Regions from separate parts of the Chryseobacterium sp. GTID13 genome, predicted to be linked through region 3. Evidence: riboswitches for the same ligand, from Rfam matches in the RefSeq annotation. Region 3 holds a riboswitch; each other region holds the start of a gene.
The links. A riboswitch is a leader RNA that binds a small molecule or an ion and turns the genes downstream of it on or off. The one in region 3 is predicted to bind S-adenosylmethionine.
Positions count from the first base shown of each region.

Region 1: linked by a shared signal. The riboswitch ahead of N4G44_RS00485 (TonB-dependent receptor plug domain-containing protein) and the one ahead of N4G44_RS04240 (SusC/RagA family TonB-linked outer membrane protein) in region 3 are both predicted to bind S-adenosylmethionine.
Region 2: linked by a shared signal. The riboswitch ahead of N4G44_RS04945 (alpha/beta fold hydrolase) and the one ahead of N4G44_RS04240 (SusC/RagA family TonB-linked outer membrane protein) in region 3 are both predicted to bind S-adenosylmethionine.
Region 4: linked by a shared signal. The riboswitch ahead of N4G44_RS00875 (TonB-dependent receptor plug domain-containing protein) and the one ahead of N4G44_RS04240 (SusC/RagA family TonB-linked outer membrane protein) in region 3 are both predicted to bind S-adenosylmethionine.

Region 1 covers NZ_JAOCMB010000002.1:98,118-105,819, forward strand. Annotated here, with positions in the region: partial or broken gene N4G44_RS00485 (TonB-dependent receptor plug domain-containing protein) at 1-1,344, opposite strand, end outside; SAM-I-IV-variant riboswitch at 1,635-1,733, opposite strand; gene N4G44_RS00490 (outer membrane beta-barrel protein) at 1,854-4,070, shown strand; gene N4G44_RS00495 (HesA/MoeB/ThiF family protein) at 4,142-4,849, opposite strand; partial or broken gene thiH (2-iminoacetate synthase ThiH) at 4,969-6,101, opposite strand; gene N4G44_RS00505 (thiazole synthase) at 6,112-6,891, opposite strand; gene N4G44_RS00510 (thiamine phosphate synthase) at 6,888-7,502, opposite strand; gene N4G44_RS00515 (bifunctional hydroxymethylpyrimidine kinase/phosphomethylpyrimidine kinase) at 7,505-7,702, opposite strand, start outside.
Region 2 covers NZ_JAOCMB010000002.1:978,743-986,444, forward strand. Annotated here, with positions in the region: gene N4G44_RS04935 (OsmC family protein) at 1-57, shown strand, start outside; partial or broken gene N4G44_RS04940 (MGH1-like glycoside hydrolase domain-containing protein) at 108-2,722, opposite strand; SAM riboswitch class I at 2,909-3,015, shown strand; partial or broken gene N4G44_RS04945 (alpha/beta fold hydrolase) at 3,074-4,011, shown strand; gene N4G44_RS04950 (ACT domain-containing protein) at 4,013-5,551, shown strand; gene N4G44_RS04955 (O-succinylhomoserine sulfhydrylase) at 5,641-6,801, shown strand; gene N4G44_RS04960 (homocysteine S-methyltransferase family protein) at 6,857-7,702, shown strand, end outside.
Region 3 covers NZ_JAOCMB010000002.1:847,717-855,418, reverse strand. Annotated here, with positions in the region: gene N4G44_RS04240 (SusC/RagA family TonB-linked outer membrane protein) at 1-2,772, opposite strand, end outside; SAM riboswitch class I at 2,856-2,952, opposite strand; gene N4G44_RS04235 (hypothetical protein) at 3,213-4,172, opposite strand; gene N4G44_RS04230 (hypothetical protein) at 4,169-4,459, opposite strand; gene N4G44_RS04225 (hypothetical protein) at 4,849-5,010, shown strand; gene N4G44_RS04220 (helix-turn-helix domain-containing protein) at 5,255-5,839, shown strand; gene N4G44_RS04215 (type II 3-dehydroquinate dehydratase) at 5,870-6,277, shown strand; gene pckA (phosphoenolpyruvate carboxykinase (ATP)) at 6,379-7,702, opposite strand, start outside.
Region 4 covers NZ_JAOCMB010000002.1:174,245-181,946, reverse strand. Annotated here, with positions in the region: gene N4G44_RS00880 (alpha-amylase family glycosyl hydrolase) at 28-2,859, shown strand; SAM riboswitch class I at 2,962-3,070, shown strand; gene N4G44_RS00875 (TonB-dependent receptor plug domain-containing protein) at 3,168-5,588, shown strand; gene N4G44_RS00870 (APC family permease) at 5,595-6,821, shown strand; partial or broken gene prfA (peptide chain release factor 1) at 7,011-7,702, shown strand, end outside.

The sequences.
Region 1 (7,702 bases), 750 kb from region 3:
TTGGGGAATTCTCTCCCAATGAGGCATTAAATGTATTCACCACCCCAAAATTAAAGGCATTCTTTCCGAAAGTATTACTCAGATCCACATTCCAGCCATTCCATTTTCCTTTGATTCCTCCGGCTAAGGAATAATCATTCACACTGGCTTCAATTTGTGGAAGATATCCATTAGGAGTAACAGCATTGATGTTTCTTTCTGTGTTGGGCAGACGGTAAAATCCTCCGGCATTTCCTAAACGGTAGCTGTAACCTCCGAATGAATATACTTTCCAGTCTTCATTGACGGGAATTTCAGAATTGAAAAAAGCTGTGCGGACTGCAATTTAGACTGCCCTGCTCTCAGACTGAAATCTTTTCTTTCCAACCCCCGGTATTTAAGCTCGTGATCCGTAAAATCCTGGCCTAATAAGCCTTGTAATGCTGAAATACTGTTCGCTCCAGCTATCTGGTTTTTGAAATCCTGTGAAAAATAATCAACCTGTGATGCATACTGCTTAACGGTATTAATGATTTGCTGGGTATTGGGAGTATTGGTAATATTTTTATACAGTCCATCAATATTGACTCCATTCTGCAATGCCCTGTAATTAATCGCATTATAGGCATTAAAAATATTTCCCTGACGGACGCCAGCTCTTGAATAAGGATCTCTGTACTGTACGGAACCCGTTACATTAATGAAACCCTTCTCCCCGATTTTCGCCCCATAGTTAAGATCTGCAGAAATGGTCTGCCCGTCGATCCCTCCTGAGAAGTTATTGGCCACTGGCGAAGCATATCCTCCTAAAAATACCTGTCCTGAAAGTCCAAGCCTTTTCTTTAACCCTAAATTCACGACTCCTGCAATAGCGTCGGAACCATATTGGGCAGAAGCCCCGTCTCTCAGAACTTCTATTTTCTCTAAAGCAAAAGCCGGAATTGCGTTAAGATCCGTTCCTACCGAACCTCTTCCCGGAGTCAGGGTAACATTGATCAGGGATGACTGGTATCTTCTTTTCCCGTTAAGCAAAACCAGCACCTGATCCGGACCAAGTCCTCTTAAAAGAGCGGGATCTACGAAATCGGTTCCGTCATTTACCGTATGCGAGGTGGAAGAAAATGAAGGCACTACATAATTAAGCGCCTGGCTTATATTATTTACGGGACTTTGTCTCAGAATTTTAGAAATATTGATGATATCTACCGGAACCGGAGTTTCTGTAAGGGATCTTCCAGCCCCTCTGGACCCAAGGATCACCACATCATCGATCTTTTTGGAAGATACAGAATCCGTCTGCCCGAAATAAAATGCTGAAATAAAAGTTGCTGATGCTATGATTGTTTTTTTGTTGAAATTGTACATGTGTTTTTCTATTTTTTTGATTACTGATTGTTGGTTGATTTCAGGTAGTAAGATTCCTGTAACCTCTATTTGAGGTTACGATCAAAAGCCTGAATGATTGAATTATTTTTTAAAGAAGTCTAGAAACAACAACACATGCACATGTGGGTATGGCATGAGAACAGGTCAGAATAACGAAGCGGAACTTCATGATCTGAGAAACGAAATTTTAAATTGGTCTTGTGGTTTCCCTTGTCTTTAAACATTGATTTTATTTTTAAAACAAAAATGTCAAGATGGGAAGAAAATAGAGAATAAACATTTTTTCCGGGCATACCGGCTTATCTATTTTAGCACCTTGCTTGTTTTTGCAGGTTGCTATCCCATCTATGAGATTCTTGATAATTACGTGGCAAAGATATAATTATTTCGGAAATAAAAAAATAAATGCTCAAAATTTTAACTTTTCGCAAATTTCACCGTAACAAATGAGTTTTTTTACGTCTAACTGAATAGTAGTAAAAAACATTATGAAAAAAACTATATTCACGCTGTCTTTGCTGGCGTCTTTTTTTGCCTATTCACAGGAAAAAACCAATACCGGCACAGACAAGGAGAAACAGATTGAAGGCGTAGTCATTACCAAAACTAAAAAAGCCGTTGAACAGAAAGCGGACCGTACCATTTTTGATTTTTCCGAGCAGCCGCAGCTTAATAACGGGAATGTTCTGGAAGGTATCAAAAAACTTCCGGGACTGGTTTCCACCGATATCGCCGGAATGATGTACCAGGGAAAAATCCTGGATGTTTATCTGAACGGAAGACCTTTAAATATTACTTCAAACGAACTGAATTCTTTTCTTGAAGGGATGCCTGCCAACTCGGTAGACAGAATAGAAGTGATCACCCAGCCGGGAGCAGAATATCCAGCTACCTCAGGAGGTGCCATCATGAATATCATTACCAATAAGAACGCCAATAAGTATCTAACAGCAACCTATTCGGGAAATTATTCTTTTAGCAATTACGACAAATTCAGAAGCCGAACCACCAATTCTTTAAATCTGAATGCAAGAAATAAACTTTTCGGATGGCAGCTGAATGTAGGCCAGAATTACCGTGAAAGTATGCTGAATGGCGATCAGGATGTGCTTCTGCATAACAATACGGACAGAATCGGACGTGGATATTTTGCAAAATCAGGATTGACTTTTGATCTTGGGCAGGACAGATTATTGCTGAACTACGATATTTACCACAACAATAATGGCAATTATACAGCCAGTACAGGACTTGCCGACATTCCTGTAAGCCTTAATCCTCTCCAGTACCGGGAAGCTAATTATGAAGCATCCGATGTGGCTCATACCAATAACCTGAGACAGGAAGCTGTTGTAACGTATCAGAAGCGTTTCAGTGACAAGTCTCAAAAACTGGATTTCCAGTTCGGATATACCAAAGCCTCTTCTAAATTTTCCCAGGATAATTTCTTCCAGAGAGGCTTTTATACAGACCCTTGGCAGCCTTTCCTGAATGTAGGCGGAGAAAATGTACTTGATAATAAGTCGGATATGAGGGTAGCTAACTTCAAGGTAGATTATTCGCAGCCGATCAAGCTTCTGGACGGTGGAAAAGTAAGTTTAGGCGGTTTGTATGAAAGACAGGATTATGATACGGAAAGTAAAGGCCTGACCAACCTGGAATACCAGAGACAGACAGCATCTACCTACCTTGAATTTCAGGCAAAACTGAAAAAGTTTGATTTTACCTTAGGAGCAAGAGCAGAAAACTATGATATTTATGGAATTACACGAATTATAAAGGATAATGCTGTTGTAGAAAGAGATTTAACCCCTTTCAATAAATTCAAGCTTTTCCCGAATGCAAGCGTACAGTATAGCCTGATGAACCAGGTATATGTTGCAGCGAACTACAATAAAAAGATTACGCTGCCAAGCATTTCTGCCCTAAACCCGAACAACGTCATTTTTGCCAGCCCGAATACGGAAGTTACCGGTAACCCGGATCTTCAGCCTACGATCTTTGACAATTATGAATTGAAAGTTTCAGCATTTGATTATGCTTTCATCGGATACAGTGTAAGTTCTGCAAAGGATCAGGTAGCACAGATCATCATGAAAAACGGCAAAAACCTTTACAATAGGCAGGTGAATATTTCGAATATGAAAATCCACAACTTTAATGTAGGTCTTCCTATCCCTTTTATGATTTTCAGCAAGCCGATGAGCGAGATCATGAAGTTCAATTTTAATCCTGACAAGATTAATTTCATGTATCTGTATGCAGGTTATCAGAAACACGATATTGATAATTTAAACAATAAAGGATTCTGGATCTTTAATATCATGACCCAATTGCTTTTACCGAAGGATATCAAGCTGACGGCCAATTACAGCTATTTAACACCGAAAGCCGGGTATTTCTATTTTACAGCAGATAAACCATTCAATAATAACCTGGATATTACACTGACAAAAAAGTTCATGAACAACCGTCTTACCGTTTCTGTTTTCGCGAATGATATTTTCAACGGACAGGTAATGCAGGTGTATTCCAATCCGCCTGAAGGGCAGCCTGTAATGATCAGAAGTAAGTATGATACGAGAAACTTTGGAATTTCAATCAATTATAAAATTCCTACGAAGAATAAACTGGCCAAGGAAGATCCAAACATCCTGAACCAGACTAAGAAAGAAGATAGCAGCGTGATGCAGAATCCGCAGTAGTTTTCTATCCTCAATCCTAAAAATAAGGCAGTAAAAATATTTTTACTGCCTTATTTGTTTAAACAATATAATTAAAAACCGATAGTCTGGAATTTCCAGCTCAAAGTATCGATAAGGGTAAGCTGATCCGTTTGTAAAGGAAGCCCGGTGATCATTTTCAGAGCCTGCATGGCCATCATGCTTCCTACAATGCCCGGAAGTGCTCCCAAAACTCCAAGACTGTCACAGTCCGGGATATTTTCTTCAGAAGGCGGTTCGGGGAAAAGATCTCTGAGGTTCTTGCTTCCTTTGTAATTAAAAATAGCAACCTGTCCTGAAAAACCAAGTATACTTCCGTAGACTAAGGGTTTTCCTAATTCCGTACAGGTATCATTGATTAAATATCTTGTGGTAAAATTATCAGAACCGTCTACAATAATATCATACTGTGAAAGGATCTCTTCTGCATTGGAAGGGTTAATTTTTTGATCAATCCCGGTAAAATTCACCTGATGATTAAGATTTTTTACAAAAAGCTCCGCGCTTTTGACTTTTGAGATTCCAACTGTATTTTCAGCGTGAATGATCTGGCGGTTGAGATTATGAAGTTCAACCTCATCAAAATCGGCAACGCCAATATTTCCAACGCCTGCAGCCGCAAGATATTGGATGACCGGGCTACCCAAGCCTCCTGCTCCGATCACAAGAACTTTGGAATTGATGATCTTCCGCTGCCCTTCCAAACCAATTTCTTCAATAAAAATCTGCCGGCTGTATCTTGCAAAAATATCTTTGCTCATCTTATAATTGTTTTGAACCATTAAGGTTTTTTAAGGTGTTGAGAACATTAAGGTGCGCTTTGCTTTAAGATTTAAAATCTATTGATTTTTCTTAATTAAACTTAATAGCTTCAATATTCTTAATGGTTTAATTTTTCACTCCCGCTATATGTAGAGTCCCAATCTTTCATTACAGGATCATAGCCGGCTTTTCTGATAACATTTTTTACATCTTCCATGCTGCGTTCGTCGCTGGTTTCAAATTGCTCCAAAGATTCAACATCTACAGCGTAACCTCCCGGATTGGTTTTGGAAGCTGCACTCATCGTTGTAGCTCCCAGCGATATGATATTGTCTCTGAATTTTTCATTTTCCCTTGTGGATATTGAGATTTCGAGATCTTCATTCCAAATTCTGTAGGCACAGATCAATTGAAGAAGATCCTTGTCTTCCATGATAAAATTAGGCTCAATGATTCCTTCTGCCGGCCTCAGGCGTGGAAAGGAAACTGAAAATTTACTTTTCCAGTACTGTTTTTGAAGATAATCGATGTGGAGGGCATTGAAAAAACTGTCTACGCGCCAGTCTTCAAGCCCGAGCAAAACACCCAATCCGATTTTATGAATTCCCGCTCTTCCTATCCTGTCCGGTGTATCCAGCCTGAAATGGAAGTTCGATTTTTTCCTTTGGGATGATATTCTTTATAAACTTCCTGATGATAGGTTTCCTGGTAGACCAAAACCGAATAAACGCCTTCCTGATGCAGCTGCAGATATTCTTCTTCGGATAAAGGCTGTACTTCAACTGAAATATTGGCAAAATGAGGCCTCAGCAGGCGGACAGCGTTTAAAAAGTAAGAAATTCCCACTGTTTTGTTGGCTTCCCCACTCACCAAAAGTACATGATTAACTCCCATTGATTTTAAAACCGAGGCTTCAATCATCAGCTCTGTATCAGAAAGAGTTTTCCGTCTTACATTATTATCAAGGCTGAATCCACAGTAGGTACAGATATTCTGGCATTCATTGCTGAGGTACATCGGTGCATACAGCTGGATGGTTTTACCAAAGCGTTTCTGGGTAATCTGGCGGGTCATTCTGGCCATCAGTTCAAGTTCTTTTGCTGCGGCAGGGGAAATCAGGTTCAGGAAGTCGTCCAGATTTTTATGTTTTTTCTGAAGACTGTTCAGGACTTCGGAGTGGGTCACTTTCTCCAGCCGGTTTTTTACGTCTTCCCAATGATAGCGTTCAAAAACATCTTTAAAGCTGTTCATTACTTCTGTTTTATGATTCAAATAAAAAGGAGGTCAAAGGACTTGATGCTTCGGCATGATCAGCTATTACGCCCAAACCGGATTCGTATGCCCTTCTTCCGGCAATAACTCCTTCTTTAAAGGCTAAAGCCATATTCACAGGATTCTGTGCGACAGCAATGGCGGTATTAACCAGGACAGCATCTGCTCCCATTTCCATCGCTTTTGCAGCATCTGAAGGCGCTCCTATTCCGGCATCTACCACTACAGGAACGTTACTTTGACTGATAATAATTTCCAGGAAATCAAGCGTTCTCAGACCTTTATTGGTTCCAATCGGTGCTCCCAAGGGCATTACGACAGCGGTTCCTGCATCTTCGAGGCGCTTGCACAAAACAGGATCGGCATGGATGTACGGCATCACGATAAATCCGAGTCTGGCTAACTCTTCTGTGGCATATAAAGTTTCAATAGGGTCCGGAAGGAGATATTTCGGATCGGGATGAATCTCCAGTTTCACCCAGTTTGTTTCCAGGGCCTCTCTTGCAAGCTGCGCTGCCAATACCGCTTCTTTGGCTGTTCTTGCACCTGAAGTATTGGGTAAAAGATGAACTTGTGCAGGTTTTATAGCTTCCAGCAAACCATCTTCCGAAGATCCGGAATCTATTCTTTTTAAGGCCATGGTCACCATTTCACTTCCTGAAGCGATAATGGAATCGGTCATTTCCGAAAGGCTTCCGAATTTTCCTGTTCCTAAAAATAATCTGGATTCAAAAATCCGGTCTGCTATTATTAATTTCTGATTGTTCATATCATTGCTTTTTTAAATTCACTGATGACGGCCGGGCGGCTGGTGATTTCTCCCGAAACTGCAGCCCCATATATTCCAATTTGCTGAAGAAGTTCAATATCTTCAAGGACAACACCTCCTATTGCGTAGATTTTTGGAATGTCGATTGATTGTGCTTTTAAACTTTCAATAATATCCCGGTAACCTTCAAAACCAAGGATCGGGCTCAGCTGTTCCTTGGTGGAAGTGAACCTCAACGGCCCCAAACCGATATAATCACACGGCTCATTTATTCTTTGCAGGACATCTGAAGTAGTATTAGCTGTTCCTCCGATGATTTTATGGTTCCCCAGAATATCTCTCGCAATGTCAACAGGCCAATCTTTTAATCCTAAATGAACTCCGTCCGCATCAATATCTTTTGCCATCTGTACATGATCATTAATAATGTAAACGGCCTCATATTCTGAGCAAAGCTGCTTTGAAATTTCACAGAGGCAAAAAAATTCAGCTTCACCAGCATTTTTCCAACGGACCTGCACCCACTGTATGCCATGGTCCAGGGCTTTACGGATGTTGTTTTCCTGTTCTGCTTTTGTGCGTCCCTGAGATATGTATTGTAGTTTTTCCATGATTAAGTTGAATGAAAACCCAGTAAAGAAGGGTTACTTTTTAAAAATCTTTCTATATATAATTTTCCTTTCCTGCAGGCTGTTTCAAGGGTTTCTCCTTTAGCAAGGTGAGCTGTAATGGCCGAAGATAACACACATCCTGAACCGTGTTTGGGATAAAAATCAGAAGAAGCATGTGGATCTGGTTCCAATGAAATTTC
Region 2 (7,702 bases), 130 kb from region 3:
TTAGAGCCGAATGTAGAAATTGGGTATGAAGTTCTTGTTAACGGAGAGAAAGTTTAATAGTTGTAAGAAATTAAAAGCTTCCGGCCCATTCGGGCCGGAAGCTTCATTTATACTGTTAATCTTGGTTTCATAAGCTTTGCAACCGTTGCCGTCCATCCTGTCTGATGGGAAGCTCCTACACCTCGGCCGTTGTCTCCGTGGAAATATTCAAAGAAAGTAATATAATCTTTAAAATGTTCATCATAATTAAACTTGGCATTGCCCCCATTGAAAGGCCTTTGCCCATCCTCATCCTTCAAAAACAGGGAACATAGCCTTCTGCTGATATTTTGTGCTACTTCATCCAGGTTTTTTTCTCACCGCTTCCTGTAGGAAATTCAACTTTTAAGCTGTTGCCATAGTAAAAGTGAAAACGCTGTAAGCTTTCCACGATCAGGAAATTGATCGGAAACCAGATCGGTCCCCGCCAGTTGCTGTTACCTCCAAACATCCTGCTGTCGCTCTCCGCAGGAGTATAATAAACTACGTTTTCCGTACCGTGAACAGAAAATACAAACGGATTTTCCTCGTATACTTTAGACATGGCGCGTATTCCGTAAGAGCTCAGGAATTCATTCTCGTCAAGCATTCTTCTTAGAACCTTTGTCAGCCTGTTTTTGCGTAAAATACTCATCAGGTGCTTTCTGCCTTGTCCTTCCTCGTCCCAGTGAGAAACCAGTTTTGTAAGTTCCGGCTTGTTCTTTAAGACCCAATCCATCCTTGCCTGGAAATTCGGCATCTTTTCCAATAATTTGTGATCTACAATTTCTACGGCAAACATAGGAATCAACCCTACAATGCTTCTCAGCTTCAAAGACACACTGTCCCCGTTACCAAGCTGCAGAACATCATAGAAAAAGCCATCCTCTTCATTCCATAAACCTTCTTTACCGTCACCTAAGTTTTCCATAGCTTCTGCGATGTACAGATAATGCTCAAAAAACTTGATCGCCATATCTTCATATACCTGATAATACTGGGCAAGTTCCATAGCAATGCGCATCATATTGAGAGCATACATTGCCATCCAGCTCGTTCCGTCAGCCTGCTCAAGATGCTGGCCGTCCTTCAGTACCATATTTCGGTCGAAAGCCCCGATATTATCCAGACCAAGAAAACCGCCGCCAAAAATATTTTTACCGTTTTTATCCTTCCGGTTCACCCACCATGTAAAATTCAGGAGAAGCTTCTGGAATACTTTTTCAAGGAATAAAAGATCAGGCTTGCCATTTTGTTTTTCATCAATTTTGAAAACCCTGAAGCAGGACCATGCGTGTACCGGTGGATTCACATCGCTCAGATTCCATTCATAGGCAGGAAGTTGGCCGTTCGGATGCATATACCATTCTTTGGTTAAAAGTAAAAGCTGACCTTTGGCAAATTCCGCATCAATGATAGAAAAAGGAACACAGTGAAATGCCAGATCCCAGGTCGCATACCAGGGATATTCCCACTTATCGGGCATAGAAATAATGTCCTTGTTGTGAAGGTGGTTCCACTCTGTATTTCTTACATACTCATTAAAATTTCTCGGAGCTTCATGATTCGGATCACCTTTAAGCCATTTTCCTACGTTGTAATGATAAAACTGCTTATTCCACAGAAGGCCTGCAAATGCCTGCCGCTGAACATTCCTTTCATCCTCATTCGTTGTTTCGCTCTGGACTTCGCTGTAGAATTCATCTGCTTCGGCAATTCTTGTGCTGAAAATTTCGTCAAAATTTTCAAAAGGCTCATCAGTTTCATCAGGACACAGCCTGAAATCAAAAACTTTGGATTGTCCTGCGCCTACCATTTCATCAATGATAAAAGAAGCTTTGGTACCTCTTTTTTCCGGATTTACCGTATTGCTTCCATAAATGATATAGTCATTGATTCCGTCTTTAAAATAGGTATTACCCGGATAAGGAGCGCCATATAGTTTAGGTGTATTGGTTTCATTTTCGCAGAAAGCACTCTGGGCAGCCCTGTTTCTTGAATAGAACTTTTTGATTGAAATACTGTCATGGTTAACATCTATGCATCCGTCATACGCAGCATTCATCTGGCCTTTATAGGTGTTATATCCCCATTTCCAGTTATTTCTGAACCAGGCAGTTGGTGCTAGGACAATGGGAGCATCCTCATTACTCCTGTTATGAACAGTTACCCTTGCAAGAATATCATTGTGGTCGCCTTTACAGTATTCAATGAAAATATCAAAATATTCATCATTGTCAAAAATTCCTGTATCAAACAGCTCATATTCAGGTTCCTTTTTGCTTCTTCTGCCGTTCTCCGCAACAATATCATCATAAGGAAATGCATTGATAGGGTATTTGTACACCATTTTCATATAACTATGCGTAGGTGTATTATCTAAATAATAAAAGATTTCTTTGATGTCTTCCCCGTGGTTACCCTGAGGATTGCTTAATCCAAAAAAACGCTCTTTTATGATCTTATCTTTTTTGTTCCAAAAGGAAAAGGCAAAACAGAAAATCTGTTTCACATCGGAAATCCCCGCAATCCCTTCTTCACCCCATCGGTAAGTATAACTTTCTGCGGTATTGTGGTTGGCATAATTCCAGGCATTTCCGTTCGGGCTGTAATCTTCACGTACATTTCCCCATTGCCGGTTACTGACGTATGGCCCCCAGTTTTTCCATTTGGAATCTTGTAATCTTTCTTTTTCAACAGTCATATTTCATCACTTTTCAAATACGAAGTTAGTTTTTTTGAAAAAAAATTCCAATTCTTTCCATCTGAATAATTATTAATATACTATTGGAACACTTACTATTACTGGTTTTTTTGATATTAAATATTTTTTTTGAAAAAATTAAAAGAAAAAACATATCTTTGCAGTGCGTTCATTCAAATATTGAAAATGTTATCAAGAAAGGTTGAGGGATTAGACCCTATGAAACCTTAGCAACCCTTTGTGCAAGCAGAGAAGGTGCTACGTTCTACCAATTTATTTTGGACAGATAACTCACTGAAGTTCTTTTCAGCCATTTCCTGTGGCATTTTCAATTGTATTAAAATAATAGAATTGAAAACAGAACTAAACTATATTAATCTTTCGTATCAAACCCATTCCCAAAAGGAATACCATATCCCGCTGACTTATCAGATCTTCGGGCCAGACTTGTTTTCAGCTCCCGTTATACTGGTCAATCATGCTTTGACCGGAAATTCAAATGTTTCCGGAGAAAAAGGATGGTGGAAGCAGTTGATCGGAGAAAATCAGGTCATTGATACCAATAAGTATACTGTTCTGTGTTTCAATATCCCCGGAAACGGATTTGATGACTTTTTAATTGACGAATACGAAGATTTCACCCCTTCGGATATTGCTGAAATATTCCTGAAAGGTCTTGAAACTTTATATATCAAAAATTTATACGCCATTATCGGAGGCTCTCTCGGAGGTGGAATTGCATGGGAAATGCTTGCCAAGCAGCCGCAGCTGGCGGAAATTTTTATTCCCATTGCCTGCGATTCCAAAACCCACGACTGGCTTCATGCACAGTGCCTGGTTCAGAAATTCCTCTTAAACGGAAATGATGAACCTCTGCAGAAAGCAAGAATCCATGCGATGCTGTGCTACAGAACTCCTCAATCTTTAAACGACAGATTTCAAAATAGATACGATCCGGAAAAACAGAGATTAGAATCTGAAGACTGGCTCGTTTATCACGGAAATTCATTAAACGAAAGATTTAGTTTGAAAGCTTATAAGCTAATGAATCATTTGCTGATGAATATCAATACCGAAAAAAGCAACAAGAAAAGATCAGCGCCCGAATGCACCTTATTGCTGTAGACACCGATCTGTTTTTCCCGGCATCAGAAATCCGAATGTGCTTTCAGCAGCTGAAAGAGGAAAACAAAGAGGTTTTTTACCACGAAATACAGTCAATTCACGGGCATGATGCCTTCCTGATGGAATATAAACAATTAAATACAATCATAAAAAATATTTTGTAGAATGAGAAATGCTAACGAAATAAAGTTTTTAAAGAACAGATCAATTATCAAATTTGAAGGAGAAGATTTCCTGGGTGAAATCGGGATCGACGGAAGAATTTTTAAGGCGCTTACTTTGGCACGCATAAGTGTGGGAGTGATCTCTCAGCAGGCTATTGAAAACGGGATATCTATCCTGGTGAATGAAGCGGATGCAGAAAAAGCAGTTACCTGCCTGATTGATGAATTTGAAGCCGAAAGAAAGTCAGGCAAAGTTTCACAGATTTACAGCATTAATAATGTTTCCGTGCTTGGATTCGTAGCGGAAGATTTCAATAAAGTCCTTGCAGAGCTGGCAAGAAACAATGTATTCCCACTGCTTTTAAACCAGGTGGCAGCAGAAAAAAGAGTCAATATCGTAGTAACCTCTTCGCAGGACGAGAAAACAAAAAATATCATCGAATCTGAAATTTTCAAAAAACCTAAAACCGTTCATTTAGCGATCATAGGTCATGGAAATGTAGGAAAAACTCTGATAGAACAGGTTTTACAGTCTTCCGAAGAAATCAGGAGACGTAAGAAAATCGATCTTAAAGTAGTTGCAGTAGCCAACTCAAGAAAAATTGCCTTCAATAAAAAAGGATTTAATACGAATTGGAGTGATGAGGTTTTAACGGCAGAACACCCGTCCAATGTTGAGGAACTGATCAGCTTTTCCAAAGAAAACCAGCTGGAAAACCTGATCGTAGTAGATAATACAGCAAGCAAAGATTTTGTGAAAAACTATCATGCACTTGCTGAGAACGGCTTTGACTTGGTTTCATCCAATAAAATTTTCAATACCCTTCCCATTGAAGAATACCGTAAACTAAGATATACGTTGAACAAAAACAACAGACGTTATCTGTATGAAACCAACGTTGGAGCAGGGCTTCCGCTAATCGATACGATAAAACTTTTACACCTTTCAGGAGAAAATATTACAAGAATTAAAGGAGTATTTTCCGGAACATTGAGTTACGTTTTCAATAATTTTTCTTTGAGAGATGATAAGTTTTCCACAATTGTCAATGAAGCCTTGGAAAAAGGCTATACAGAGCCAGACCCACGGGAAGATTTATCAGGAAATGATGTGGCCAGAAAATTATTAATTCTGGCGAGAGAACTGGATTTAATCAATGAATTTGATGATATCAACATTCAGAATCTGGTTCCTGAAAGTTTACTTTCTGTTTCAAAATCAGAATTCCTTTCAAGATTACATGAACTGGATGAAGAATACCAGAAAATTAAAGAAAGCCAGGAACCGGGGCATGTACTTCGTTATGTAGGTGATCTTCACGGTGATCTTCAGAAAGATAAAGGACAGCTTGATGTAAAACTGGTTTCCGTACCGGGGAACTCAGCTTTAGGACAGTTGAAAGGTTCAGATTCTATTTTTGAAATTTATACGGAAAGTTATGGTGAAAATCCTATTGTGATTATGGGAGCCGGAGCTGGAGCCCAGGTAACGGCAAGAGGAGTTTTCGGAGATATTCTGAGAGTAAGTGAAACAAAATAATTTAATATAACAATTTAACAATGTACCGGTTGACCAATAATCTCATTGTTACATTGCCCAACTGATACATTGCTACATTTTAAAACTATATGGAAAATTTTGAAACATCTGCGATAAGAACCCAGACTGAAAGAACCCAGTTTGATGAGCATACAACCCCTTTATACCTTACATCCAGCTTTATTTTTCAGGATGCGGAAGATATGAGGGCCAGCTTCGCTGAAGAGAAGCCTAAAAATCTCTACAGCCGTTTTTCAAACCCGAACGTAACCGAATTCACGGATAAAATTGCAAAAATGGAAGGAGCAGAAGCCGGATATGCTTTTGCCACAGGAATGGCCGCTATTTATTCAACTTTTGCGGCTTTATTGAATGCCGGTGACCACATCGTAAGCTGCCAGTCGGTATTTGGATCTACCCATACCTTATTTACCAAGTATTTTCCGAAATGGAACATAGAAACTACTTATTTTAAGGCTGGAGATGCTGAAAATGTTGAGCAATATATTAAACCCAATACAAAAATTCTATACCTAGAGACTCCTACCAATCCGGCCATTGAAATCCTGGATCTTGAGTTTTTCGGACAGATTGCGAAAAAGCATAACCTGATCTTTATTGTAGATAATTGTTTTGCAACACCTTACCTGCAGCAGCCCATTAAATATGGTGCAGATGTTGTTGTACATTCTGCAACGAAGCTTATTGACGGCCAGGGAAGAGTACTGGGTGGAGTAGCTGTGGGAAAAGCAGATTTAATCAGAGAAATTTACCTTTTCGCAAGAAATACAGGGCCTGCCATGTCTCCTTTCAATGCATGGGTATTATCGAAAAGTCTTGAAACGCTTGCTATCCGTGTTGAAAAACATTGCGAAAACGCTTTGAAAGTAGCAGAGTTTTTAGAAAGTCATCCCAATGTAGAGCTGGTGAAATATCCGTTCCTTGCCTCCCATCCAAGTTATGAAATCGCTAAAAAGCAGATGAAACTGGGCGGGAATATCGTAGCCTTCGAAATTAAAGGCGGAATAGAAGGCGGAAGAAACTTTCTGGATAAAATAAAATTATGCTCACTTTCTGCCAACCTTGGAGATACCAGAACTATTGTAACCCATCCTGCATCCACAACCCATTCAAAACTGACCGATGAGGAAAGAAATGAAGTAGGCATTACCGCAGGGCTGGTACGTTGCTCCGTAGGTCTTGAGCATGTTGATGATATTATTGCAGATTTGAAGCAGGCTTTGGATTAATTCTATAGCCGTTTAATGGAATAAAATACACATGGCTTTAACCAAAATTTATACAATGAAAAATTCAGAACAATTATACAAGGCAATTTCCGAAAGAATTTTAATTCTTGACGGAGCTATGGGAACTATGCTTCAGCGTTACAAATTTGAGGAAGAAGATTACCGTGGCGAACGTTTCAAAAACTGGGAACATCCGGTAAAAGGAAATAACGACCTGCTTTCTCTCACACAGCCCCAGGCTATTGAGGAAGTTCATAAGAAATATCTTGAGGCAGGAGCAGACATTATAGAAACCAATACCTTTTCCGGGACTACTATTGCAATGGCAGATTATCATATGGAAGATCTGGTGTATGAACTGAACTTCGAGTCTGCAAAGATTGCCAGAAAAGCATGTGATGAATATACTGCTCAAAATCCGGATAAACCCAGGTTCGTGGCCGGTTCCATAGGACCTACAAACAGAACGGCAAGCTTAAGTCCGGATGTGAATGATCCGGGATACAGGGCCATTACCTTTGAAGAGCTGAGAGTAGCCTATAAGCAGCAGTGTGAAGCTTTGCTGGATGGCGGTTCAGATATTCTTCTGGTAGAAACGATCTTCGATACATTGAATGCAAAAGCTGCTTTGTTTGCGATTGATGAAATTCAGGATGAGAGAAATATAAAGATCCCGATTATGGTTTCAGGGACAATTACGGATGCTTCAGGAAGAACCTTAAGCGGGCAGACTGCGGAAGCATTCCTGATTTCAGTTTCACACCTGAATTTACTGAGTGTAGGTTTCAACTGTGCTCTGGGTGCCGATCAGCTAACGCCTTATCTGGAAACTTTAGCCCATAATTCAGAATTCTATGTCTCCGCTTACCCTAATGCCGGACTTCCCAATGCTTTCGGGAAA
Region 3 (7,702 bases):
TTTTTCAAAATAATCGGAAGGAAGTGTATAGCCCAGGCTCACATTTTTAAGTCTGGCATACGTTCCGGAATATAAGAATCTTGAAGACGTGGAAGTCCAGTTATTCGTTGTTGTGCTTAACGCAGGAACATCGGTATTTGGATTTTCAGGAGTCCATCTATTCAGCATTTCTGCACTCCATGCACGTCCTCCGGCGCTTCCGTTCGACATTAATGATGTATAATCCGTATCAAGGATCTTCCCACCGATGCTGAATGTCAGCAATCCTGAAAGATCAAAGTTTTTATAAGCAATACTTGTGGTAACCCCTCCCATTACTTTAGGCAATGCGGATCCCTGTACTGTTTTGGTTGCTTTGGCATACTCGGAAGTGGTTCCGTCTACTGTATTTCCGTTGGCATCCTGGTAAATGTATCTCCAGAGAGGTTTTCCGTTGGAAGGATCTACTCCTACCCATTCAGGAATAAAGAAATCATAAATAGAACCTCCTACTTCAAGACGTTTTGTTCCTGTGATCACGGATCCTTTGGGCAGCTTTGTTATTTTATTGGTCAGAGTACTCAGGTTGACATCCACATTCCATTGGAAATTATCATTTTTGATAGGCGTTGTGAAGAGTGAAAATTCAAAACCGGTGTTCTGTATTGTTCCCACATTAAAAGGAAAGTCACTGATTCCCAGGGATGGGGCAACCGGCATATTAAACAAAAGATCCTGACTCTTACGTTTAAAATATTCTACATTCCCTTTCACTCTGTTATTAAGAACAGCAAATTCAAGACCTACGTTTAAATTAAGATTGGTTTCCCATTTCACATCATTGGTCTGTACTTTTTCCAGGACTGTTCCCGGCTCACCCAGGTTATTATAAAATTTATACAATTCCTGGTAGGCATAGTACAGAGAGGATCCGTTAGGTCTTCGTAATTTATCATTCCCCTGGCCACCATAGCTGGCACGCAGAGTCAGCTGATTGAATATATTTAAATCCTTAATAAAATCTTCATTTGAAATTTTCCATGAACCTCCCACTGACCAGAACTTCCCCCATCTGTTATCAGCAAAGAACCTTGAAGAACCGTCTGCCCTTCCGGATAATGATAAAAAGTAAGTATTATTAAAATCATATTCCGCTCTTCCCAGAAAACTCAACAAAGAAAATTTGTCACTGTTACCACTAAAGCTCCCCAATAAAGCAGCTGCATCAGGCTCATAATAATAAGGAAGAGAAAACTGGCTTCTGGAGCCGGATATCGTCTGATAATCATATTTGTAGAACTCCTGCCCTCCCAGAACATTCAAGTGGTGTTTTCCGAACTTTTTATCAAAAGTCAGAATATTACTGGTGGTATAAGATAATGTTCTGCTGTTGGATTTCGTTACAGAACCTCCAATTTCACTTCCTTCCCCGAGAAGCGGATTAGAGTAGTAATGACCGTTATAATTCACCAGATCAACGGAAAAGCTGGTTTTAAATTTCAGTTCCGGAAGGAAAATAAACTCTAGAAAACCCTTCCCGGAGAAGTTGTCCTCTTTATTTTCGTTCTTGTCCAAAGGTAATGTTGCTGCAGCATTCTGGTTCTGCAATGCGCTGGTAGGTCTGTATTTCCCGAAATCATAAACCCGGTTTCCTTCTGCATCCAACACATAACTTCCATCTGCATTTCTTTCATAATACGGATAGAAAGACGGAATAACCCTGGCTGCATTGATGATATTGTCAGTTCTCGAGTCTGAAGATGGCGGCGCATTCTGGATACTGTTGGTATAGCTTAAATTGGCCCCTGCATTCAGCCATTTCTTTACTTCTGAATTAATTTTTAACCTCGTGGAAAATTTCTGAAATCCGGATTCAATGGCAATTCCTTTATCGTCAAGATATCCTAACGAAAAGAAATAATTGCTTTTCTCACTGCCTCCGCTGATATCAAAATCTACCTGGCTTCTGGAAGCTGTTCTCTGAAGAATATCTCTCCAGTCATCATTCCACAAAGCTTTTGCTCCAGGAACAAGCTTTCCGTCTGTCCCTACCGGGTTGGGAAAACCGGCTCCGTAAGGATTGATTCCCAAAGCAGTTGTCAGGTTATCACTCGCCATCTGTGCTGCCTGCTGTGAGCTGATCTGCCCCGATTTATAACCGTTTCTCAATGCTTCCCAATAAAGCTGGAAATACTGATCGGTGCTTACCTGCTTATAATCCTTTACCGCTCTGTTGGAAAATCCCTGGCTGATATTAAAATTGATCCTGGATTCTCCTTTCTTACCGGATTTTGTTGTGATGATAATAATTCCGTTAGCTCCCCTTGAACCGTATAATGAACTTGCGGTGGCATCTTTCAAAACACTGATGGATTCAATATCATTAGGGCTGATGGAATTGATGTTTCCGTCAAAAGGAATCCCGTCTACCACATACAATGGATCACTTGAAGCACTTATAGAGCCAATTCCTCTTATTCGTACAGAAGCGGTAGAACCCGGCTGTCCGGAGGCACTTACTGCCTGGATCCCCGGAACCTGCCCTTCCAGCGCTTTTGTAATATTGGTAACCGGCCTATTGTTGATTTTATCACTGGATATGGTAGCTACTGAACCGGTATAACTTGTTCTTTTAGCCTTACCATAAGCAATGACAACCACTTCATCGATTTCCTTTTCGTTAACCGTATCTTTCTTAGTTTGGGTCTGAGCCTGTACGCCCATTATTCCTAAGAAAAATATAGCAACAGGTGGAACCCAAACCTTAGAATTAATTAAATTTTTACTAATCATAATCAATTTTATTTATCATATATTTAAAAAATACCCTTTGCGGAAAAGACAGCAAAGGGCATCGCTCAATACGATAAACCAAGTGCTTATTTTTCCTTTATAGGCTGAATGTAACACCTTGCTCTGGGCAGGTTGTTAAGATTTCACAGGGTCAGTTCCCTCCATCTTTCTTTATAAGCCGATCGAAATATGTCTGCAAATCTAAAAACAATTAGTCCACAAAACAAGTAGACTTTAAATTTTATTATGAAATATTTTCAAAAATTAACTTAAATTTCATCTAAAACCCCAATAAATAAGCACTTACAAATATTACATAATTGTTAAATATGAGAAATATCATTAATAATACTTGAATTAATATTTTATTCTAATAAGTATCGGAAAATAAAAAATGACGCTGTTAGCGTCATTCTATGTTGCAATCAAATTTAAATCATTTAATACAGTCTCTGAATGGATACGAAGACTTCCAATGTATTATCTAAGTTGTTTGAATCTGTAGTAGTATTACCATTACCAGCACTGGTGAAAGATTTATTATCTATACGCAGTGCATAATAAACTCTATACCATTTGTTATCCGCAGTAGTAATGTCAAAAGTTACCGTTTCGTTTCTACCATAAGTAAGATATACGCCATCATCAAACTGAGCATAATTATTTGGAAAGACTAACAGATTGGCTCCATGTGAGTCACCGGTATGGGTAGATACTTCAGAAACCCATACTTTTGCATTGGCTGCAGTGATATTGTAGAGACGGGGATCAAAATTCGTACTCGCGCCACTGGAATCAAATGCATTGGGAGCAGTAATAAAAGCATCGACCCTGAAAGTATTGTTGATTACCGGAAGATCATTAAGAAACTGGCTTAAAAGAAATGATGCTGTTTTGCGCGGAATTGAAGAATGGTAATATACCAGCTCCCCAGGAGCAATTACTGCTCCTGCTCCCACCGTTGCACTACAGCTCTGTCCACCGATGTTGATTGCAAAGGTGGTAAGTGTAGGACTGGAAACAGTAGGCACACCCGATACTGTATAGCTAAGAATTCCCGAACCTACATTGAAATTTCCGGCAGCCAGTGTTGCAGTAAGCCCGTTTACAGGTCCCACAGTCTGTGCCGCATAAACTCCACCGTTCCCTCCGGTATAGGGAACAGTCATTGTTCCCGTATAAGGTGTTCCGGCAGTATAAGTTCCCGGTGAAAGCGTCACCCCGTTACAGGTAATAGAGCCTAAAGTTCCGGGAGCAAGAGAGCCATTGTTAAATGTTCTCCATTCTGTACCGTTCCAGAATACATAGCCTACATAACCGAGTCCTCCGGTTCCTACATTATACACAAGCAGTCCCGCAGCAGGTGAAGGTATTGTTACCTGATCAGTCTGAGAGGTCAATGCTGCTTTTGGTCCCAGAAGCCCTTTTTACTTCCAACCGCAAGCCCATCCACATTAATGTCCAAAATTGCAGATGCATCAGGTACTGTAGTGCCAACTCCCACACTTCCGGATGATGTCACCGTAAAATCATTGGATTGCTGTACAGCTGTTGGGGTACCAGTTGCATTATTATCTTTTGAACCGTCAACATGGAAAGTTCCTTGTGGATTTGCAGTATTAATACCTACTTGTGAATACATGGACACAAAGCCGAAGCCTGTAATGAGTAAAATAATTTTCTTCATGATAATTTTTTTAGTTAAAGAGGGAAATCTTCTCCCTGAGATTCATTTGTGTATTTCTGAGACAATTTTAAATTTCGTCTTATGCTTCAAAACCATTTGATATTTCAATATCTCCATAATTTTTTACTGATATCTATTCAATAAAAACTTTTAGATATGTTCCCTTTTTTCAATAATTTTGTAAAGTGAAAAGAGAACATTCTTGAAATATTTTTTGATTTAAAACTATTTGCAAAAATATTGCTGACGATAAATCAAAAAAAGATCAGATTAATGATAATCACGAAAATGACTTAAATTAAATAGAGCACTGAAAAACAATCAGTTATCAAAATCATTTTCAGAAATTCATTGATCCTTCATTTAAATAAACTTTCCTACGTCCACAAATGAGCACAACACATGAACAAATAGAAAAATTAAAGCATGAGCTGATGGACAGATATATCTTCCTTATGATTATTATTTTAGGAATTTATGCTGCTATCTTTACGTTTTATATTCATGATGAAGTAATGCCCTGGTATTTAACCGGAGGATTGCTTTTTTAGGATACAGCTATTCAATCATGCGAAAAAGGTTTTCTACCCGTACTCTCGTTCATTTGTATCTAATTACTGCTACTCTGTATAATTTCTACATCATGCTTGCTTTTTGGGACAACTCGGTCGCAAGTTTTTGCTGGTTGCTGCCCGTCCCACTGGGAGCCTATATCTTTTTCACGAAAAAGAAGTATTATTCTATACCTTTTATATTATCCTTATTATCTTAACCGGCTATTTTTTAGCAAACAACGTGGCTTTTAACTTTCCAAAACATACTCAAAAAGAAATCATCTTCACAGATACGATTTTAATTATTTCAAATGTTCTGGTAGTTGCGTTATTAATTCATTACAATGATAAAATCAGAAAAGTTGAAATCCTGTCACGGTTTTCCCAGGCTGAAAAAACAGAAAAAGAGAAAATAACCATCACAAAACCCGCTCCGGAAGATATTGAGACAGACAATGAAAACATGGAAAATCTTTTCAATAAAATTGAGGAATCCATGACAGAAAATATGCTTTTTAAAGATGTAAAATTCAATCTGTCTTCTTTAAGCGTAGCAATGGACGTCAACAGCAGCTATATTTCGAAAGCCATCCGACACAAGGGATTTCCGAACTTTAACAGCTATCTGAATACCTACAGGATAAATTATATAAAAAGACTATTTACAGAGGTTGATTTTCAGAAAACAACACTCATGTATGTTTACACTGAGGCCGGATTTTCAAACCAATCGACATTCAACAGGGTTTTCAAGCAAATTGAAGGAATCACACCATCAGAATATTTCCAGAAAAATCTGAAAAACAACAGCGAAAACAGTATTTAAAAAATATTATCTTTGAATAAATTATTTTCAATGAAAGTCCTTATTATTAACGGCCCCAATCTCAATCTGCTCGGTACAAGAGAACCGGAAATCTATGGAACCCTTTCCATGGAGGATTATTTGGAAAAATTAAAGACTGAGTTTCCTTCTTATGAATTAAAATATTATCAGTCCAATATTGAAGGAGAGATTATTAACAGACTTCAGGAAGATGATTTTGATGCACTGGTAATTAACCCCGGAGCTTATACTCATTATTCGTATGCTATCTCGGATTGCCTTAAAAACATCAGAAAACCGAAAGTAGAAGTTCATATCAGTAATATTTACAAAAGAGAGGAATTCCGTCAGAAATCTGTTACGGCAGCCAATACGGATGCTGTGTTGTCCGGTTTTGGAATGGACGGGTACAGGCTGGCAATTTTAAGTTTGAAATGATAATAAACGTTGAAGAATATGCTTCGACTCCGCTCAGCAAAACATTTCTGATACTATTAAAATAAAAAAAGCCTCATCACTTGATGAGGCTTTTTGTTTTATTAAGTAGTCTGCTGCTGAAGCTGCGGTCCTGAAGCAACTAGCTTCTTCCCTTCTTCAGTATTACAATACTGTTCAAAGTTTTTGATATATCTTGCAGCAAGATCTTTTGCTTTTTCTTCCCATTCCGCAGCAGTGCTGTATGTTTCTCTAGGATCCAGGATACCTTCGGAAACATTCGGAAGCTGTGTAGGAATTTCAAGGTTCATAATCGGAACCTGAGTTTTAGGAGCATTTTCGATAGAACCGTCAATGATCGCATCAATAATCGCTCTGGTATCTTTAAGAGAGATTCTCTTTCCGGTTCCGTTCCATCCTGTATTCACCAGATAAGCTTTAGCTCCATGTTCTTTCATTTTCCCGATCAATGTTTTAGAATACATGGTTGGGTGAAGGGTAAGGAAAGCTTCTCCGAAAGCAGGAGAGAAAGATGGTTCCGGCTCAGTGATTCCTCTTTCTGTACCCGCCAGTTTTGAAGTGTACCCACAAAGGAAGTGATACTGTGCCTGGTTTTCATCCAAAATAGAAACCGGAGGCAATACTCCAAATGCATCGGCAGAAAGATAAACGATTTTTTTAGCATGCCCTGCCTTGGAAGGAAGAACAATTTTGTTGATATGATAAATCGGGTAAGATACTCTTGTATTTTCTGTGATAGATCCGTCTTTATAATCAGCGATTCCGTTGTGCACCACTACGTTTTCAAGAAGTGCATCTCTTTTGATCGCTCTGAAAATATCGGGTTCTTTTTCTTCTGAAAGATCAATAACTTTAGCATAGCAACCTCCTTCATAGTTGAAAACCCCATTGTTATCCCAACCATGCTCATCGTCACCGATCAGGTATCTTTTAGGATCTGCAGATAAAGTTGTTTTTCCAGTCCCTGAAAGACCGAAGAAAAGCGCCACATCACCATCCTCACCTACGTTAGCAGAGCAGTGCATGGAAGCCATTCCTTTTAAAGGTAGATAGTAATTCATCATGGCAAACATCCCTTTCTTCATTTCACCACCATACCATGTACCTCCAATGATCTGTAGTTTTTCAGTAAGGTTGAACATGATAAAGTTCTCAGAATTAAGCCCTTGAGCTTCCCAATTTGGGTTGGTTGTTTTGGAACCGTTGATTACTGTGAAATCCGGCTCTCCGAAGTTTTCAAGCTCATAGTGAGACGGACGGATAAACATATTGGTAACGAAATGCGCCTGCCACGCTACTTCAACGATGAACCTTACTTTTAGTCTTGTATCTGTGTTGGTACCACAAAAAGCATCAACTACATAAATTTTCTTAGCTTCAGAAAGCTGGTTCAGCACTAATCCTTTA
Region 4 (7,702 bases), 670 kb from region 3:
TCCTATATTCGATAAAAAATAAGATAAATGAAAAAATTATATTCCCTTATTTACCTGTTTATTACAGCGTTTGTTTTTGGGCAAGTCAATTATACGATTGCTCCGAATCCATTTAATGAAACAGATGTTATTACGTTAACGGTGCCAGGTGACCAGGTTGATGAAGCAGCTTGGGGCATTTCGAACAATGCCGTTTATATCTGGTCGTGGTCTCTGGATACCAATTACCAGAATAGTCAGGATTGCCCTACCAATGGCAGCTGGAATAATTCCAATGAACTGAATAAACTTACTTACAATTCAGGAACCGATACGTATTCCATAACCTTTACTCCAACTACTTTTTATGGAAGAACAGGAATCGGAAGATTTGGCTTTTTATTGAAGGATAAAACCGGGTCTCACCAGACTTCGGACACCTTTGTAAATGTTGGGGTTCTAAATTTAAGCATGACGAACCCGGCAGCCAACAGCTTAACTTCTGTTCCGGCCGGAAACTCCATTAATATTACTGCAACAACGAATGTTGCGGCAACATTTCAGCTTAAAGCGAACGGAACAGTGGTAAATTCTACTTCTGTACCTTCACAGTCTTACAGTTTTAGCTATACGGTAACTCAGGATGCCAATATGGAACTGATTGCAACAGCCAATTCAAATACCAAGAATGCCACGTTCATGCTGCAGGTTCCGAGAAATGTAGTTTCTGAAGCCATTCCGGGCTGGATAAGACAGGGAATTAATTACAGCCCTACAGACCCGACCAAAGTAGGCCTTGCCCTGTATGCTCCTTATAAAAACTTTGTACATGTCATCGGAAGCTTTAATAACTGGACGGTGAATGATACTTACCTGATGAAAAGGGATACGACAAACCCTGATCTTTATTGGATTGAGCTGAACGGGCTGACTCCACAACAGTTGTATACCTTCCAGTACAGAACAAATGACATGAGAATTGTTGCAGATCCATTCTCTCCTCAAATTTTATCTTCTTATGATGACCAGTGGATTTCAAGCACTACTTATCCGAATTTGCCTCCTTTCCCGGCCGGACAGAATTTTGAAGTATCAATGTTTAAAACAGGACAGGTTCCTTACAACTGGCAGGTAACCAATTTTCAAAGACCGGCCAAGGCAGATCTTGTTGTGTATGAATTATTGCTGAGAGACTTTACCCAGGAAAAAAACTGGCAGTCACTGATCAATAAGATTTCCTACTTAAAAAACTTAAATATCAATGCCATTGAGCTTCTTCCTATTATGGAATTCGAAGGTAATCTTTCATGGGGATACAATACTTCTTTCCACTATGCGCTGGATAAAGCTTACGGAACTCCCGAGAAATTCAAAGAATTTGTTGATCTGTGCCATCAGAACGGAATAGCCGTTATTTTAGATATTGCGTTTAACCATGCAACAGGACGTTCGCCGTTAGCAAGACTCTGGAATATTGATCCGGATGGTGACGGTTATGGTGATATTGCTGCCAATAACCCTTATTTTAACCAGGTTCCGAAGCATTCTTATAACGTATTTAATGACTTTAACCATACCAGTCCGGCTACACAATATTATGTTGAAAGAAGCCTTCAGCAATGGCTGACGGAATATCATATCGACGGATTCCGTTGGGACCTTACCAAAGGATTTACCCAAAGCTGCTCTGAAAACGATGAAACCTGTACCAATGCTTACCAGCAGGACAGGGTAGATATTATGAAGAATTATGCTGACAAGCAGTGGGCAATAGACCCGAATTCCTACATGATTTTCGAGCATTTAGGAACAGATGCAGAAGAACAGCAGTGGGCGAATTACAGAATTGCCGAAGGAAAAGGAGTAATGCTTTGGAACAAACAGACTGATCCTTACAACCAAAACACAATGGGCTACAAGGAAAACAGCAACTACGACAGGATGAATCATACCCTTCACGGCTTCACTAATATGTCTGCGGTGGGTTATGGAGAAAGTCATGATGAAGAAAGATTAATGTTTAAAAACCTTGCGTATGGTGCTTCTAACGGAGCTTACAATGTAACTAACCTGAATACGGCCCTTGAAAGAATGAAAACTTTCGGAGCCACATTCTTTACGATTCCCGGTCCGAAAATGATCTGGCAGTTTGGAGAGCTTGGCTATGAATTCAGTATCAACCGATGTGCAGACGGTACGATCAGCAGCGGATGCAGAACCGATGAAAAGCCTGTTGCCTTTACTTTAGGATATGATACCAATGCGAACAGAAAATCAGTGTATGATACCTGGGCCAAAATTATCAATATCAGAAATACTTATCCTGTTTTCAAATCAAAAACATATAGTGTAGAATCGAATAACCTTGCGAATGATCCTGAAGGTTTAATTACAAGGATTTATGTATATGACAATTCAATAGCAGGCGTGAAGAACATCGTTGTTTTGGGCAATTATACTACTTCTGCACAGAATGTAGTTCCTTATTTTCCTTATACAGGACAATGGCAGAATCTGATGGATAACTCTGTTTCCACTGTTGCCTCTACCACTGCTCCTATTACACTGCAGCCGGGTGAGTTCCGTATTTTTGGAAATTATGCAGGAGCCTTGTCAACATCTGATGTGAATGCGGCTAACAAACTATCCCTTCAGATTGCAGATAATCCTGTAAAGAACGGTTTGGCAAAACTCGTTTATCACAAAGTTAAAAATGGGGAAATTTCCATTTTTGATATGAGCGGGAAGAAAATAGATTCGTTCAAGCTTAATAATGAAAGTGGAACCTATGAACTGAAAGCCAGTTATCCTCCGGGAACCTACCTGGTTCATCTGAGGTCTGAAACAGGCATGGCCATCCAGAAGATGATCATCAAATAAAAAAAGAGGGATAATGATAGATTGTCCCTCTTTTTTATTGACAGCATAGAAAATATAAACCTCTTTTTTGAAAATTAAAAATATTAGTCTACTTTTGCAGTAGATTTATCAAGAAAGGTGGAGGGATTTGGCCCTATGAAACCTTAGCAACCTGCACGGCTCTAAAAAGTGTAAAGGTGCTAATTCCAACCCGGTATGGGGAAGATGAGAAAAGTCAATATTCTGACAGTAATTCCATTTCTTGAAGTCTTTTATAGCTGCGGATGAGGTCCGTGGGAAATATTTATGATTAATTTACAAGGACAAAGATGAAAAAATTAAGCCTGTCTGTTATCCTGCTGGGAGCTGTTTTGGTTAATGCCCAGGAGCAGGAAAAAGGAACCCAGATCGAAGATGTAATTATTGTAGGAAACCGGAATGCCAAAAGAACCAAACTGGAAACACCGGTTCCCGTAGATGTTATCAATATAGAAAAACTACAGAAATCTGCCCCGCAGACGACAGTTCAGGATCTTCTGAATTATGTGATTCCTTCCTTCAATTCCGTAAGACAGTCAGCTTCCGACGGAACAGAACATATTGATCCGGTGACTTTGAGAGGAATGGGCCCTGATCAGGTATTGGTGCTCGTCAATGGAAAAAGAAGACATACCACTTCACTGGTCAATTATCAGAATACAGTAGGGAACGGATCTGTCGGGACAGACCTCAGCACGATTCCGGTAATTGCTATTGACAGGATTGAAGTGCTAAGAGACGGAGCCGCTGCACAATATGGTTCCGATGCCATTGCGGGAGTGGTAAATATCATCCTTAAAAAAGATATCGGAGCTTCGGCAACAGCATCCTACGGAATCAGCGGAAGAAATGACGGGGAAACCTACCAGGCCGGAATCAACTACGGATCTTCCCTCGGAAAGAAAGACAGCTATGTGAATCTTTCATTACAATTAAGCCACAGAGGAAAAACCACCAGAACCCAAAACCACGATCTTGATATCTTCGGAAGTAATTTTGCGTATGAGTTTGCAGATGATCCGAAGGCAGCAAGAGCAGAAGACGACAGGATTATAAAAGAAAGAGGGCTCAACCGGGATGATTTTAATTTCCAGATCGGAGACGCACAGATCAGGCAGGCCCAATTGTTTTTTAACTCCGAATATCCGTTCAGTGATAGCTTTAAACTGTATTCCTTCGGAGGTTTCAGCATTAAAGAAGGAAAAGGCTTCGGTTTCAGGAGGTTGCCGGGAGAAACAGATAATGTGGTGGCTGCTATTTACCCAAATGGTTTTCAGCCTGTTCTGGGATCGCAGGTGTACGATTTTTCTTATGCCGTGGGAGCCAAATATAATGTCAACAATTGGCTGCTCGATTTAAGCAATACATTCGGAAGCAATACCTTCAATTATAATGTAGACCATACCAACAATGCTTCATTGGGGGTAAAATCTCCTACAAGTTTTTATGCAGGAGCACACAGTTTCCTTCAAAATACTATTAATCTTGATGTTTCTAAGAATATCAATCAGTTTAATGTAGCCTTTGGAGGAGAATTCCGTTTTGAACAGTATCAGATCAAACCGGGAGATGAAGCCTCTTACACCCGCTATGATATCAATGGAAATCCTGCAGTTCCGGGATCTGAAGTGGAGGGAAACGGAGGCTCACAATCTTTTATTGGTTTTTCGCCGGATAATGCACTGAAAAAATCAAGACATTCTACAGCCGTTTATGCAGATGTTTCCTATGATTTAGCTAAAAAATTAAATATAGACCTTGCAGGAAGATTTGAAAATTATTCAGATTTCGGAAATACCTTGAACGGCAAGCTGGCAGTGAGGTACGAATTCATAAAAGACTATGCAATACGGGCAGCTGTAGGAACCGGTTTCAGAGCCCCATCCCTTCAACAGCAGTACTTTAATAATTCCTATGCGGATATCTCCACTTCCGGATTAGGAATCGTCACCAAAGGAATTTTCAGGAACGACAGTGATGCGGCCAGAGCCCTGGGATTTGATAAGTTAAAACAGGAAACTTCCGTCAATGCAAGTGCAGGATTTACTTTGAAACCTGCCAGCCGTTTGTTTATCACGGTAGATGGCTATTGGATCAGGGTAAAAGACAGAATCGTGATCACCAGTAATATTGAAGACCCAAGGCTGGCTCAATATAATGTGGAAAGCGGAAGATTTTTCGCCAATGCTATAGATACTGAAACTAAGGGGGTGGATGTTGTTGTTACCTACGACTGGAAAATTGGTGGCGGAAATTTAAATATCAGCCTGGCAGGAAATTACACAGAAACTAAGATTACGGATTTTCATTTTCCGGAAAACCTGGTTCCTTCACAGGATGAATATTTCGGACCGGATCAGGTGAATATCATTGAAACCCTTTCCCCTAAGACAAAAGCCTCTCTTGGTCTTAATTATGCCGTTGGGAAATTCAATTTCATGGTAAGAAATACGTATTTTGGTCAGGTCATACGGGATGGGTATCCCTTTGGGAAAGTTCAAAACTTTTCTCCAAAAGTTGTTACCGATGTAAGTGTAGGCTATGATATTACGAAAAGTATCAACCTGACGATAGGAGCCAATAATGTCTTTGATGTTTTCCCGGATCGTCAGATCTATGAAAATTCATATTATGGAGTATTTAAATATGCGCCGGTTCAGATGGGAACACTGGGGAACTATTTCTTCGGAAGGCTTAATTTTAATTTTTAACGTTTAATGAGTACTGCTACACACCAGATCGGCTGGAAAACCGCTGCCGCTATCGTGGTCTCCAATATGATAGGCACGGGGATATTCACTACTTTAGGCTTTCAGCTGTCTGATATTACCAACACCTACAGTATTTTCCTGCTGTGGATCATCGGCGGGATTCTCGCACTGTTCGGGGCTTTCTGCTATGCCGAGCTGGGATCTTACTTTAAAGGGAACGGAGGAGATTATATTTACCTGAAGGAAACCTACCATCCTGTATTCGGATACCTCGTCAGCTGGATTTCCCTGATTATAGGGTTTTCTGCACCGGTAGCTTTGGCTGCACTTGCGATGTCAAAATACCTTTCGGCTTTTAATTATACTTTTGGGAACGGCTTTGCCACTGCTGTCATTTTCATTGTGGCGGCAGCCTTGTCATTCAGTCTTAAAGCATCAAGCAGGTTTCATAATTTTTTTACCTTTATCAAGATCACATTTATTATTGTGCTTGTCATTCTGGGGGTGGGACTCTCGGGATCGGATGCGGGAAATAGTTTAGAATTCAGCAGTAGCTGGCAGGACGAGATCATGCTTCCTGCATTTGCCACCTCGCTGGTTTTTGTTACCTATTCCTATACCGGCTGGAATTCTGCCTCTTACATTGCGGGGGAAATAAAAGACGTCCAGAAAAACCTTCCCAAGGCTTTAATTATAGGAACCGTTTTCGTGACAGTAAGCTATCTTTTGGTAAATTTTATCATGCTGAAACATACTCCTGTAAGCCAGCTGGCAGGTAAAGAAGATGTTATGGGAGAAGCAGCGCGTAATATGCTTGGGGCAGGCTTTGGAAAGATGGTCAATGTTTTCATTGCTTTACAGCTTATTGCCACCATCAGCGGCTATTTGTGGGTAGGTTCAAGACTAACCCAGGCTTTTGCGAAAGAAAATCATTTATGGAGGCCGCTTGCCGTGAACAACAAGAAAGGAATTCCTGTAAGGGCCATCTTTGCTCATGCCGTCATTGCTTCTGTAATTATTTTAACGGGAAGCTTTAAGGAGATTTTTGTGTATACAGCCTTTATTCTTCAGCTGTTTGCCAGTCTTTCCATTTCCACCGTTTTTTTCTTAAAAAATCTCAGCGGAAAATATTCAAATCCAATATATTCTACATTTTCCCTGCTGTTTTCCTGCTTTTCAGCATTTATATCCTCTATTTTACCCTTATCCATAATCCTAAAGAAAGTATTATAGGACTTGGAATTGTGGTTTTCGGACTGGTTTTGTATGTTATTGACAGGAAATTTTTTAAAAAGACTGCAGAATAGTTTAAGTTTTGTTGTTCTTAACCTTTATAGGTCTTAATGATCAGAAAATTAGAGATCAAAGGAATTTTAATTTGAAGTAATAAATTCTTATCTTTGCACTCTCAAAAATTGCAGAATGTCTAAATCATTAATTCCAAAACTAGAAGCTATTAAACAAAGATATAATGAGGTTGCAGACCTTATTATACAGCCTGATGTTATTTCAGATCAAAAAAATATTCTTCTCTGAATAAAGAATACAGTGATTTGGGTAAGATTGTGAAAGTTTACGATCAGTACAAAGGTGCTCTTGATGCCATTGAAGAATCTGATGAAATTATTGCTGATGGTTCAGACAGGGATCTTGTAGACCTTGCAAAAGAGGAAAAACTGGAAGCCCAGGCTAAAATTCCAGGACTGGAAGAAGAATTGAAAGTTTTACTGATTCCTAAAGATCCTGCAGACGACAAAAACATCATTGTGGAATTACGTGCCGGAACAGGAGGTGATGAAGCAGCTATTTTTGTGGAAGATATCTACAGAATGTACACCATGTATTTCAAATCAAAAGGATGGAGACATGAAGTGACGGATTCTAATGAAGCGGCAAAAGGCTACAAAGAACTGATCATGAAGGTGGAAGGTGAAGGTGTTTACGGAATCATGAAATTCGAATCCGGGGTTCACCGTGTACAGCGTGTTCCGGAAACAGAATCTCAGGGAAGAGTTCACACTTCTGCCATTACCATAGCAGTGCTTCCGGAAGCTGAAGAAGTGGATGTAGAGATCAATCCTGCAGATATTGAAATGCAGACCTCCCGTTCAGGA